DNA from 2 places in the Streptomyces sp. NBC_00448 genome. Region 1 is predicted to be linked to the other one. Evidence: riboswitches for the same ligand, from Rfam matches in the RefSeq annotation. Region 1 holds a riboswitch; the other holds the start of a gene.
What was found. A riboswitch is a leader RNA that binds a small molecule or an ion and turns the genes downstream of it on or off. The one in region 1 is predicted to bind thiamine pyrophosphate.
Positions count from the first base shown of each region.

Region 2: linked by a shared signal. The riboswitch ahead of thiO (glycine oxidase ThiO) and the one ahead of OG370_RS31000 (thiamine ABC transporter substrate-binding protein) in region 1 are both predicted to bind thiamine pyrophosphate.

Region 1 covers NZ_CP107913.1:7,160,453-7,165,249, forward strand. Annotated here, with positions in the region: gene frr (ribosome recycling factor) at 1-72, shown strand, start outside; gene OG370_RS30990 (phosphatidate cytidylyltransferase) at 301-1,224, shown strand; gene rlmN (23S rRNA (adenine(2503)-C(2))-methyltransferase RlmN) at 1,307-2,428, shown strand; TPP riboswitch at 2,482-2,618, shown strand; gene OG370_RS31000 (thiamine ABC transporter substrate-binding protein) at 2,611-3,717, shown strand; gene OG370_RS31005 (ABC transporter permease) at 3,765-4,797, shown strand, end outside.
Region 2 covers NZ_CP107913.1:2,547,766-2,552,562, forward strand. Annotated here, with positions in the region: gene metF (methylenetetrahydrofolate reductase [NAD(P)H]) at 1-399, opposite strand, end outside; gene thiE (thiamine phosphate synthase) at 721-1,380, opposite strand; gene OG370_RS10815 (Rv2175c family DNA-binding protein) at 1,477-1,851, opposite strand; gene OG370_RS10820 (NAD(P)/FAD-dependent oxidoreductase) at 1,945-3,156, opposite strand; TPP riboswitch at 3,307-3,420, shown strand; gene thiO (glycine oxidase ThiO) at 3,416-4,579, shown strand; gene thiS (sulfur carrier protein ThiS) at 4,576-4,782, shown strand; gene OG370_RS10835 (thiazole synthase) at 4,785-4,797, shown strand, end outside.

The sequences.
Region 1 (4,797 bases):
ACCACGTCGAAGTACGTGGCGCAGATCGACGAGCTGCTCAAGCACAAGGAGACGGAGCTGCTGGAGGTCTGACCTCCGCGCAGCACACCGCGTGGAGATTCGCTTCTCCGCGCACACCGCCCCCTGCCCGGGTCGCACATCTCCCGGCCGACCACACCCGCCGACCACCACGCCGACCACCACCCTGACGACGACGCGAGGCGACGCTCCGTGAACGATTCTTCCTGGGGCGTTTCGCCACGTGCCGGTCACGCGGCGGGTTCCGCCACGGAGCCCGGGGTCAGGAGGAAGATCTCCACCATGCCGCCGCCACCCCCTTCGCCGCCCCAGGACCCGCCGCCACCGGGCCGGGGCCCCGGACCCGGTTCCGGAGCGGGCGGGTCCGAGCCGCCGGCCGCGCCCGCGAAGAAGTCCGCCGGCCGGGACCTGCGGGCGGCGATAGGGGTCGGCGTCGGCCTCGGCGCGGTGGTGGTCGCGGCGCTCTTCGTCGTCAAGGCGGTGTTCGTCGGCATCGTGGTGGTCGCGGTGGTGATCGGCCTGTGGGAGCTGACCTCCCGGCTCGCCGAGCGCAAGCAGATCCAGGCGCCGCTGATCCCGCTGGCGATCGGCGGCACCGCCATGGTGATCGCGGGGTACCTGAAGGGCGCCGACGGCGCGTGGATCGCGATGGCGCTGACCGCGCTCGCGGTCCTGGTCTGGCGGATGGCCAAGCCGCCGGAGGACTACCTGCGCGACGTGACCGCGGCCGTCTTCGCCGCGTTCTACGTGCCCTTCCTGGCCACCTTCGTCGTCATGATGCTCGCCGCCGACGACGGCCCGCGCCGGGTGCTGGTGTTCCTCCTGCTCACCGTGATCAGCGACACCGGCGCCTACGCGGTCGGCTGGCGCTTCGGCAGCCACAAGCTCGCCCCCCGGATCAGCCCCGGCAAGACCCGGGAGGGGTTGTTCGGCGCGATCTCCTTCGCCATGGTGGCCGGCGCGCTGCTCATGCAGTTCTTCGTGGACGACGGCCGCTGGTGGCAGGGCCTGCTGCTCGGCCTCGCCGCCGCCGTCAGCGCCACCCTCGGGGACCTCGGCGAGTCCATGATCAAGCGCGACCTCGGCATCAAGGACATGGGCACCCTCCTCCCGGGCCACGGCGGCATCATGGACCGCCTCGACTCCCTCCTCCCCACCGCCCCGGTCGTCTGGCTCCTCCTCGTGGCCTTCGTCGGCCAGGGCTGACCACCCACCCGCGCCCGGCCCTCGCACGGCGCCGGCCGTACGAACAGGGCACTCCGCGGAGTCTGCGACACTGGTAGGCATCATGCCTGTACCCGGAGAACTGACGTTTGCCGTGCCGCGCGGGGCCAAGAAGCCGCCGCGGCATCTTGCCGACCTGTCGCCCGCGGAGCGGAGGGAGGCGGTGGCGGAGCTGGGGGAGAAGCCGTTCCGGGCCAAGCAGTTGTCGCAGCACTACTTCGCGCGCTACGCGGACGACCCGGCGGCCTGGACGGACATTCCGGCCGGGGCGCGGGGCAAGCTGGCCGGAGATCTGCTGCCGGAGCTGATGACGGTGGTGCGGCACGCGTCGTGTGACGACGGGGAGACCCGCAAGACGCTGTGGCGGCTGTTCGACGGGACCCTGGTCGAGTCGGTGCTGATGCGGTACCCGGACCGGGTGACGATGTGTATCTCGTCGCAGGCGGGCTGCGGGATGAACTGCCCGTTCTGCGCCACCGGCCAGGCGGGTCTGGACCGGAACCTGTCGACCGCGGAGATCGTGCACCAGATCGTCGCCGGGATGCGCGCGCTGCGCGACGGCGAGGTGCCCGGCGCGGGCCCCGGCGCCGCCCCGGACCGGCTGTCGAACATCGTCTTCATGGGCATGGGCGAGCCGCTGGCGAACTACCGCCGGGTCATCGACGCGATCCGCCGCCTCACCGACCCGGCGCCCGACGGGCTCGGGCTGTCCCAGCGCGGCATCACCGTCTCCACGGTCGGCCTGGTCCCCGCGATGCACCGGTTCGCCGACGAGGGCTTCAAGTGCCGCCTCGCGGTGTCCCTGCACGCCCCCGACGACGAACTGCGCGACACCCTCGTGCCGGTCAACACCCGCTGGAAGGTCCGCGAGGTGCTGGACGCCGCCTGGCACTACGCCGACGTCTCCGGCCGCCGCGTCTCCATCGAGTACGCCCTGATCCGCGACGTGAACGACCAGGCGTGGCGTGCCGACCGGCTCGGCAAGCTGCTCAAGAACCACCGGGTGCACGTCAACCTGATCCCGCTCAACCCCACCCCGGGCTCGAAGTGGACCGCCTCCCGCCCGGAGGACGAGCGGGCGTTCGTGGCCGCCCTTCAGGCGCACGGCGTGCCCGTGACCGTACGGGACACCCGCGGTCAGGAGATCGACGGGGCCTGCGGTCAGCTGGCCGCGTCCGCGCGCTGATACGGTGCGCAGGTGCGCTGGTCGCACCGCTTGAATGAACATCTGGACAAATGAACATCCGACAGGGGAGCGCCTGAGACGGCGCTGAGAGTGCGGCTGGGGCGACGGCGAGACCGTCGAGAAGCCCAGGCCGCAGACCCTCCCACCTGATCCGGGTCATACCGGCGTAGGGAGTCAGCACAGTGAAGAGCACCATTCGTCGGCGTGCCGTGGGCGCGCTCGTCCTCGCCACCGCGGGCGCCACCGTCCTCGCCGGCTGCGGCGGCTCGGGGTCCGACTCCGGCTCCGGCAAGGCGTCCGGCGGCAAGCCGTCGAAGACCGTCACCCTGGTCAGCCACGACTCGTTCGCGGCCTCCAAGTCGGTGATGGCGGAGTTCACCAAGGAGACCGGCTACACCGTCAAGGTGCTGCGCGGCGGCGACGCGGGCGCGGCGGTCAATCAGGCCATCCTCACCAAGGACCACCCGCGCGGCGACGTCTTCTTCGGCGTCGACAACACCCTGCTCTCCCGCGCCCTCGGCAACGGCCTGTTCGACTCCTACACCGCCAAGGGCCTGGACCAGGTGCCCGCCGACGTCCAACTCGACGCGGGCAAGCACCGGGTGACGCCGATCGACTCCGGCGACGTCTGCGTCAACTACGACCGCGCCTACTTCACCTCCCACCACCTCGCGCCGCCGCAGACCTTCGCCGACCTGATCAAGCCGCAGTACAAGAACCTGCTGGTCACCGAGAACGTCTCCACCTCCTCGCCGGGCCTGGCCTTCCTGCTGGGCACCGCCGCCACCTACGGCGACGCGGGATGGCAGGCGTACTGGAAGAAGCTGAAGGCCAACGGCGTCCAGGTCGTCGACAGTTGGGAGCAGGCGTACGACAGCGCCTTCTCCGGGTCGGCCGCCGGGAAGAAGGCCAAGGGCGACAAGCCGCTGGTGGTCTCCTACGCCTCCAGCCCGCCCGCCGAGGTGGTCGGCGTCAACCCGCCGCCCGCGCAGTCACCCGTCGGGGTGGCCACCGGCACCTGCTTCCGCCAGATCGAGTTCGCCGGAGTGCTGCACGGCGCGAAGAACCCGGCGGGCGCCGAGGCGTTCATCGACTTCATGCTCAGCAGGACCTTCCAGCAGGACATGCCGCTCCAGATGTACGTCGACCCGGTGGTGAAGGGCGCCACCGAGCCGGAGGTGTTCACCAAGTACGGCGCGAAGGTCCCGCACCCGACGACGCTCGCGCCCGACAAGATCGCCGCGAAGCGGGACGACTGGGTGAAGTCGTGGAACTCGATCGTCCTGTAGCCGTCGGGAAGGCGGGGCCCGGCAACCTGGAGGCAGGGTCCGCCAAGCTGGAGGCAGGGCCTGCCAACCGGAAGGCGGGGCGCCGCCGCACCGCGACCGGGCTAGCCCTGGCCGCCCTGCCGCTGGCGTTCTTCGCCGCCTTCTTCGCCTACCCGGTGGCGTCCATCGTCGGCCGGGGCCTGCACCCGGGCGGCCACTGGCGGCTCGGCCGGATCGGCGACGTGCTCGGCGACGGCTCGGTACGGCACGTGCTGTGGTTCACCTGCTGGCAGGCCGGCGCGTCCACCGCGCTGACCCTCGCGGTCGCGCTGCCCGGCGCGTACGCCTTCGCCCGGCTGGACTTCCCCGGCAAGCGGCTGCTGCGGGCCGTGGTCACCGTGCCGTTCGTGCTGCCGACCGTCGTCGCCGGCTCGGCGTTCCTCGCGCTGCTCGGGCAGGGCGGCTTCACCGACAGCCTCTTCGGCGTACGCCTGGACACCTCCGTGTGGGCGATCCTGATCGCGCACGTCTTCTTCAACTACGCCGTGGTCGTCCGCACCGTCGGCGGCCTGTGGGCGCAACTCGACCCGCGCCAGGAGGAGGCCGCCCGCATGCTCGGCGCGGGCCGCCTCGCCGCCTGGCGCCGCGTCACCCTGCCCGCCCTCGCCCCCTCCGTCGCGTCGGCCGCGGTGATGGTCTTCCTGTTCACCTTCACCTCCTTCGGCGTGATCCAGATCCTCGGCGGCCCCACCCGCGCCACCCTGGAGGTCGAGATCTACCGGGAGACCGCAGAGATCTTCGACCTGCCCACCGCGGCCGTGCTCACCCTGCTCCAACTCGTCGCGGTCGTCGCGATCCTGGCCGTGCACGCGTGGACGGCCCGCCGCCGCGAGTCCGCGCTGCGGCTGGTCGACCCGGCCGGCACCGCGCACCGCCCGCGCGGCGCGGGCGAACGCACGCTGCTCGCCGCCGTCCTCGGGTCGATCGCGCTGCTGATCCTGCTGCCGCTCGGCGTGCTCGCGGCCCGCTCCCTCGACGGCCCGAACGGCTACGGCTTCGCCTTCTACCGCGCGCTCGGCTCCACCAGCGCCGACGGGACCT
Region 2 (4,797 bases), 4.6 Mb from region 1:
CGGCACCCACTCGCCCATCGGGTCGCCGGGCGGGTCGCCGCGCACCGCGAGGATGTTGCGGATGCCCGCGTCCGCGTACTGCCCGATGATGTTGCGGAGTTCGGCGACCGAGTGGTTCACCGCGGTCAGGTGGGCGCACGGGGTGAGCGTGGTGTCCGAGACGATCCGGTCGGTGGCCCGCACGGTGCCCTCCCGCGAGGAGCCGCCGGCGCCGTAGGTGACCGACACGAAGGTCGGGCGCACCGCCTCGATCCGCCGGATCGCCCTCCACAGCGTCCGCTCGCCCTTCTCGGTCCGCGGCGCGGCGAACTCGAACGAGTACGAGCGCTGACCGGACGCGAGCAGTTCACGGATCGTGATCGCGCGGTCCGTGCGTGTGGATGAAGTCCCCAGGGCCATGCAAGCAGGCTAACGTGTGGCGGTCGCCACACGTTAGTGCTCGCGGCCACTCCCGGGTGGACCCGTGGCCCTCGGACAAGGGTGCCCTGCCCTCCCCGGGCGGACCCGCTGCTGCGGGAGGCGTTCACCCCGCAGGGGCGCGAGCCGCGATGGTGGCGCGGGTCGCACCGGACCGAAGGGGCAGTTGCTGTCGTGTCCGGACCACCGGCCGGAACATGGTTGCGCGCGCAGTTCCCCGCGCCCCTGAGTGGGTGACGCGCTCCGCGACGGCACCCCGCGCCCCTGGAGGGTGGACGTCTTCCGGGAGGGGGCCCGGGTGGGTCAGTGGGGCACCGCGCAGCGGAGGGATCGGGTCAGGGCGGAAGCGGCTTGGTAGGGGTCGGGGGCTTCGGTGATCGCGCGGACGACGACGATCCGGCGGGCGCCGGCGTCGAGCACGGCGGGGAGGTTCGTGAGATCGATCCCGCCGATCGCGAACCAGGGCCGTTCCGTGCCGAGGGCGGCGGCGTGGCGGACGAGGGAGAGCCCGGGAGCCGGGCGTCCCGGCTTCGTGGGGGTCGGCCACACCGGCCCGGTGCAGAAGTAGTCCGCGCCGGGCTCGACCGCCGCGGCGTCCACCTCGGCCTCGGCGTGGCAGGACCGGCCGATCAGCACGTCAGGGCCGAGCAGGGCGCGGGCGGCGGGCACCGGCAGGTCGTCCTGCCCCAGGTGCAGCACGTCGGCGCCGGCCGCGTGCGCGACGTCGGCCCGGTCGTTGACCGCGAGCAGCTTGCCGTGCCGGCGGCACGCGTCGGCGAGTACGTCGAGCGCGGCCAGCTCCTGGCGGGCCTCGATGCCCTTGTCCCGGAGCTGGATGATGTCGACGCCGCCGCGCAGCGCCGCGTCGGCGAACTCGGCGAGGTCGCCGCGGGCGGTACGCGCGTCCGTGCACAGGTAGAGCCGCGCGTCGGCGAGGCGGGCGGACGCAGCTGGAGTGGGCATCGCGGGCTCCCGGGGTCGATGCGCCCCGGGCGGGCCGCCGCCGCGCACGTACGCGGGTGCGGTACGGGCGCGGCGGCGGCCCGCGGCGGGCGCGGGCTACACGGCGAGCGCCTGCGCGCGGCGCTTCACCTCGGTCCCGCGATTCTCGCGCAGCGCGTTGGCGGGGGTGCCGGGCAGGGTCGGGTCGGGCGTGAAGAGCCACTCGAGGGCCTCGTCGTCCGTGAACCCGTCGTCCTTCAGCAGCGTCAACGTGCCGGGCAGCCCCTTGACGATCTTTCCGTCTCCGATGAAGTCGCTCGGCACCATCAGGACCTTGTTCTCCCCGCGGCGAACCGCGATGAGCTGCCCTTCCTTGATCAGCGGTCGCATCCGGGTCACTTCGAGGCCGAGACGCTCCGCGACCTCGGGCAGGGTGAGCCAGGAGGGGACCAGAGCGTCAATGTGTGCGTCAACCGACGAGAAAACAGTCACGGGACAAGCCTGCCACCTGCGGCCGACAATCGCTCCCACCGCTGAGCCGTCACGGTAGTGGTGCCCGCCGTGTCGTTCCCGCGCCCGGGTCGGTCAGCGGGGCACCGCGGACTTCAGCGGCACCGCCGGGTCCGCGGCGAGCGCGGGGTCCGGCTCGAAGCCGGCCGCGATCAGCTTGCGGGCCTGTGCCATGTCCCGCGGCCGCCCCACCGCGAGGAGCGCCACCAGCACGCCGCGGCGCAGCCACAGCACCGACCAGGACGTGCCGGAGGGGTCCCCGCGGGTGAGCAACTGGTCGTCGTCCCGGTGGAATCCGGCGTACTGCACGAAGCGGCCGAACTGCTCGGACCAGAAGTACGGCACCGGGTCGTACGCCTCCTCGCCGCCGAGGAGGTTCGCGGCGGCGGTGCGCGGTCCCTGGACGGCGTTGTCCCAGTGGTGGATGAGCAGGCGCCGGTTGTAGCGGGCCGAGGGGAAGGACGCGCAGTCGCCGACCGCGAAGACGTCGGCCGCGGTCGTCCGCAGCCGCTCGTCGGCCCGTACCGCGCCCTGCGGGTCCAGGGTCACCCCGGAGCCGGCCAGCCAGCCCGTGGAGGGACGGGCGCCGACCCCGACCACCACCGCGCCGGCCGCCAGCCGGCTGCCGTCGGCGAGCACCACCCCGCCCGCCTCGACCGCGGCCACCGGCGTGCCGGTCCGCAGGGTGACGCCCGCTTCGTCGTACCAGCCGGTCATGTGTGCGGTGACGGAGGCGGGCAGCACCCCGGCGAGGGGGCGGTCGGCCGCCTCCACGACCGTCACCTCGCAGCCGGCCTGCCGGGCCGCCGTCGCGAACTCGGCGCCGATCCAGCCGGCGCCGACCACCACGACGTGCTCGCGCCGGTCGAGTACGGGGCGCAGCGCGGCGGCGTCGTCCAGGGTGCGCAGCGGGTGCACGCCGGGCAGGCCGGCCGTGCCGGGCAGGGCCACCGCGTACGCGCCGGTCGCCAGCACGAGCGCGTCGTAGTCCACCCGCCCGGTGTCGGTGATCAGTTCGTGCCGCTCGGCGCGCAACGCCTGCGCGTGCACGCCCAGCCGCAGGTCCACGTCGAGCGCGGCGAAGTCGACGTCGAAGTGCACGTCGGTGAGGGCGCCGCCCTCCGCGCCGAGCAGCACCGCCTTGGACAGCGGCGGGCGGTCGTACGGCAGGTGCGGCTCGTCTCCCAACAGGGTGATCCGGCCGCGCCAGCCCTGCCGGCGCAGCTCGACGGCCGTCTGCACGCCGGCCATGCCGGCTCCCACGATCACTGCGTGACGCTCGCTCACCGGGCCACGTTAACCCGTCGGTGCCGCGCCGGACGCCCGCCCCGTCCGAGCCGCGGACCTGCTTCGCCCTCGACGCGGCGGCGGACGGGGGCGGTCGGGCGGCGGACGGGGGCGGCGTCCGGGCCGGGGCCCTCCGCTAAGCTGACCGGCAAGCGAGATCGCGGGAGCCCGGACGGACCGGGCTGAGAGGGTGGCTGGTCGGCCGCCGACCGTACGAACCTGATCCGGGTCATGCCGGCGAAGGGAGCAGCCGAGACTCATGCGTACCCGAACAACGGACGTCCTCGTCGTGGGGGGCGGCATCATCGGGCTGGTGACGGCGTGGCGCGCCGCCCAGCGCGGGCTGGCCACGGTGGTGGCCGACCCGTCCCCCGGCGGCGGAGCCGCCCACGTCGCGGCGGGCATGCTCGCCGCGGTGACGGAGTTGCAGTACGGCGAGCAGACGCTGCTCGACCTGAACCTGGCGTCGGCCGCGCGCTACCCGGACTTCGTCGCGGAGTTGACCGCGGCCACCGGCCTGGACACCGGCTACCGCCCGTGCGGCACCCTCGCGGTGGCGCTGGACGCGGACGACCGGGCGGACCTGCGCGACCTGCACGCGTTCCAGACCTCGCTCGGGCTTGCCGCGCAGTGGCTGAGCGGGCGGGACTGCCGCCGGCTGGAGCCGCTGCTGGCCCCGGGGGTGCGCGGCGGCCTGCGGGTGGACGGCGACCACCAGGTCGACCCGCGCCGGCTGGCCGCGGCGCTGCTGCGGGCCGCGCGGGCCGCGGGCGTGGAGTTCGTACGGGCGAAGGCGGTGCGGGTGGAGTGCGCCGGCGACCGGGTCACCGGCGCGGAACTCGCCGACGGCACAAGGGTGTCGGCGGGCCGTACCGTACTGGCCGCGGGCTGCGAGAGCGGCCGGCTGCCGGGGCTGCCGGAGGACGCGCTGCCGCCGGTGCGGCCGGTGAAGGGGCAGATCCTGCGGCTGCGGGTGCCGGCCGCGCGGGCGCCGTTCCTGTCGCGCACGGTCCGCGCGGTGGTCCGCGGCAGCCACGTCTACCTGGTGCCGCGGGAGAACGGCGAGCTGGTACTCGGCGCGACCAGCGAGGAGTTCGGCTGGGACACCGCGGTGACCGCCGGCGGGGCGTACCAACTCCTGCGGGACGCACACGAGTTGGTACCCGGAATCACCGAACTCCCGCTCACCGAGACGCTGGCGGGACTGCGGCCCGGCTCCCCCGACAACGCGCCCCTGCTCGGGCCGTCCGAGCTGGACGGCCTGCTGCTCGCCACCGGGCACCACCGCAACGGTGTGCTGCTCACCCCGATCACCGGGGACGTGCTGGGCCACGCCCTGGACACCGGCGAACTTCCCGACTACGCCAGGCCGTTCGGGGCCGGCCGGTTCGCGGCGACCGCGCGTGAGGAGCAGGCGGTATGACGATCAGCGTGCTCGTCAACGGGGAGCGGCGCACCCTCGACGAACCGATCGAACTCGGCGCCCTCGTGGCGCGGTTCACCACGGCGCCCTCCGGGGTGGCCGCCGCTCTCAACGAGACCGTCGTTCCGCGCTCGCGCTGGGCGGCGACCCCGCTGGCCGAAGGCGACCGGGTGGAGATCCTCACCGCGGTACAGGGAGGCTGACCGTGACGACATCGG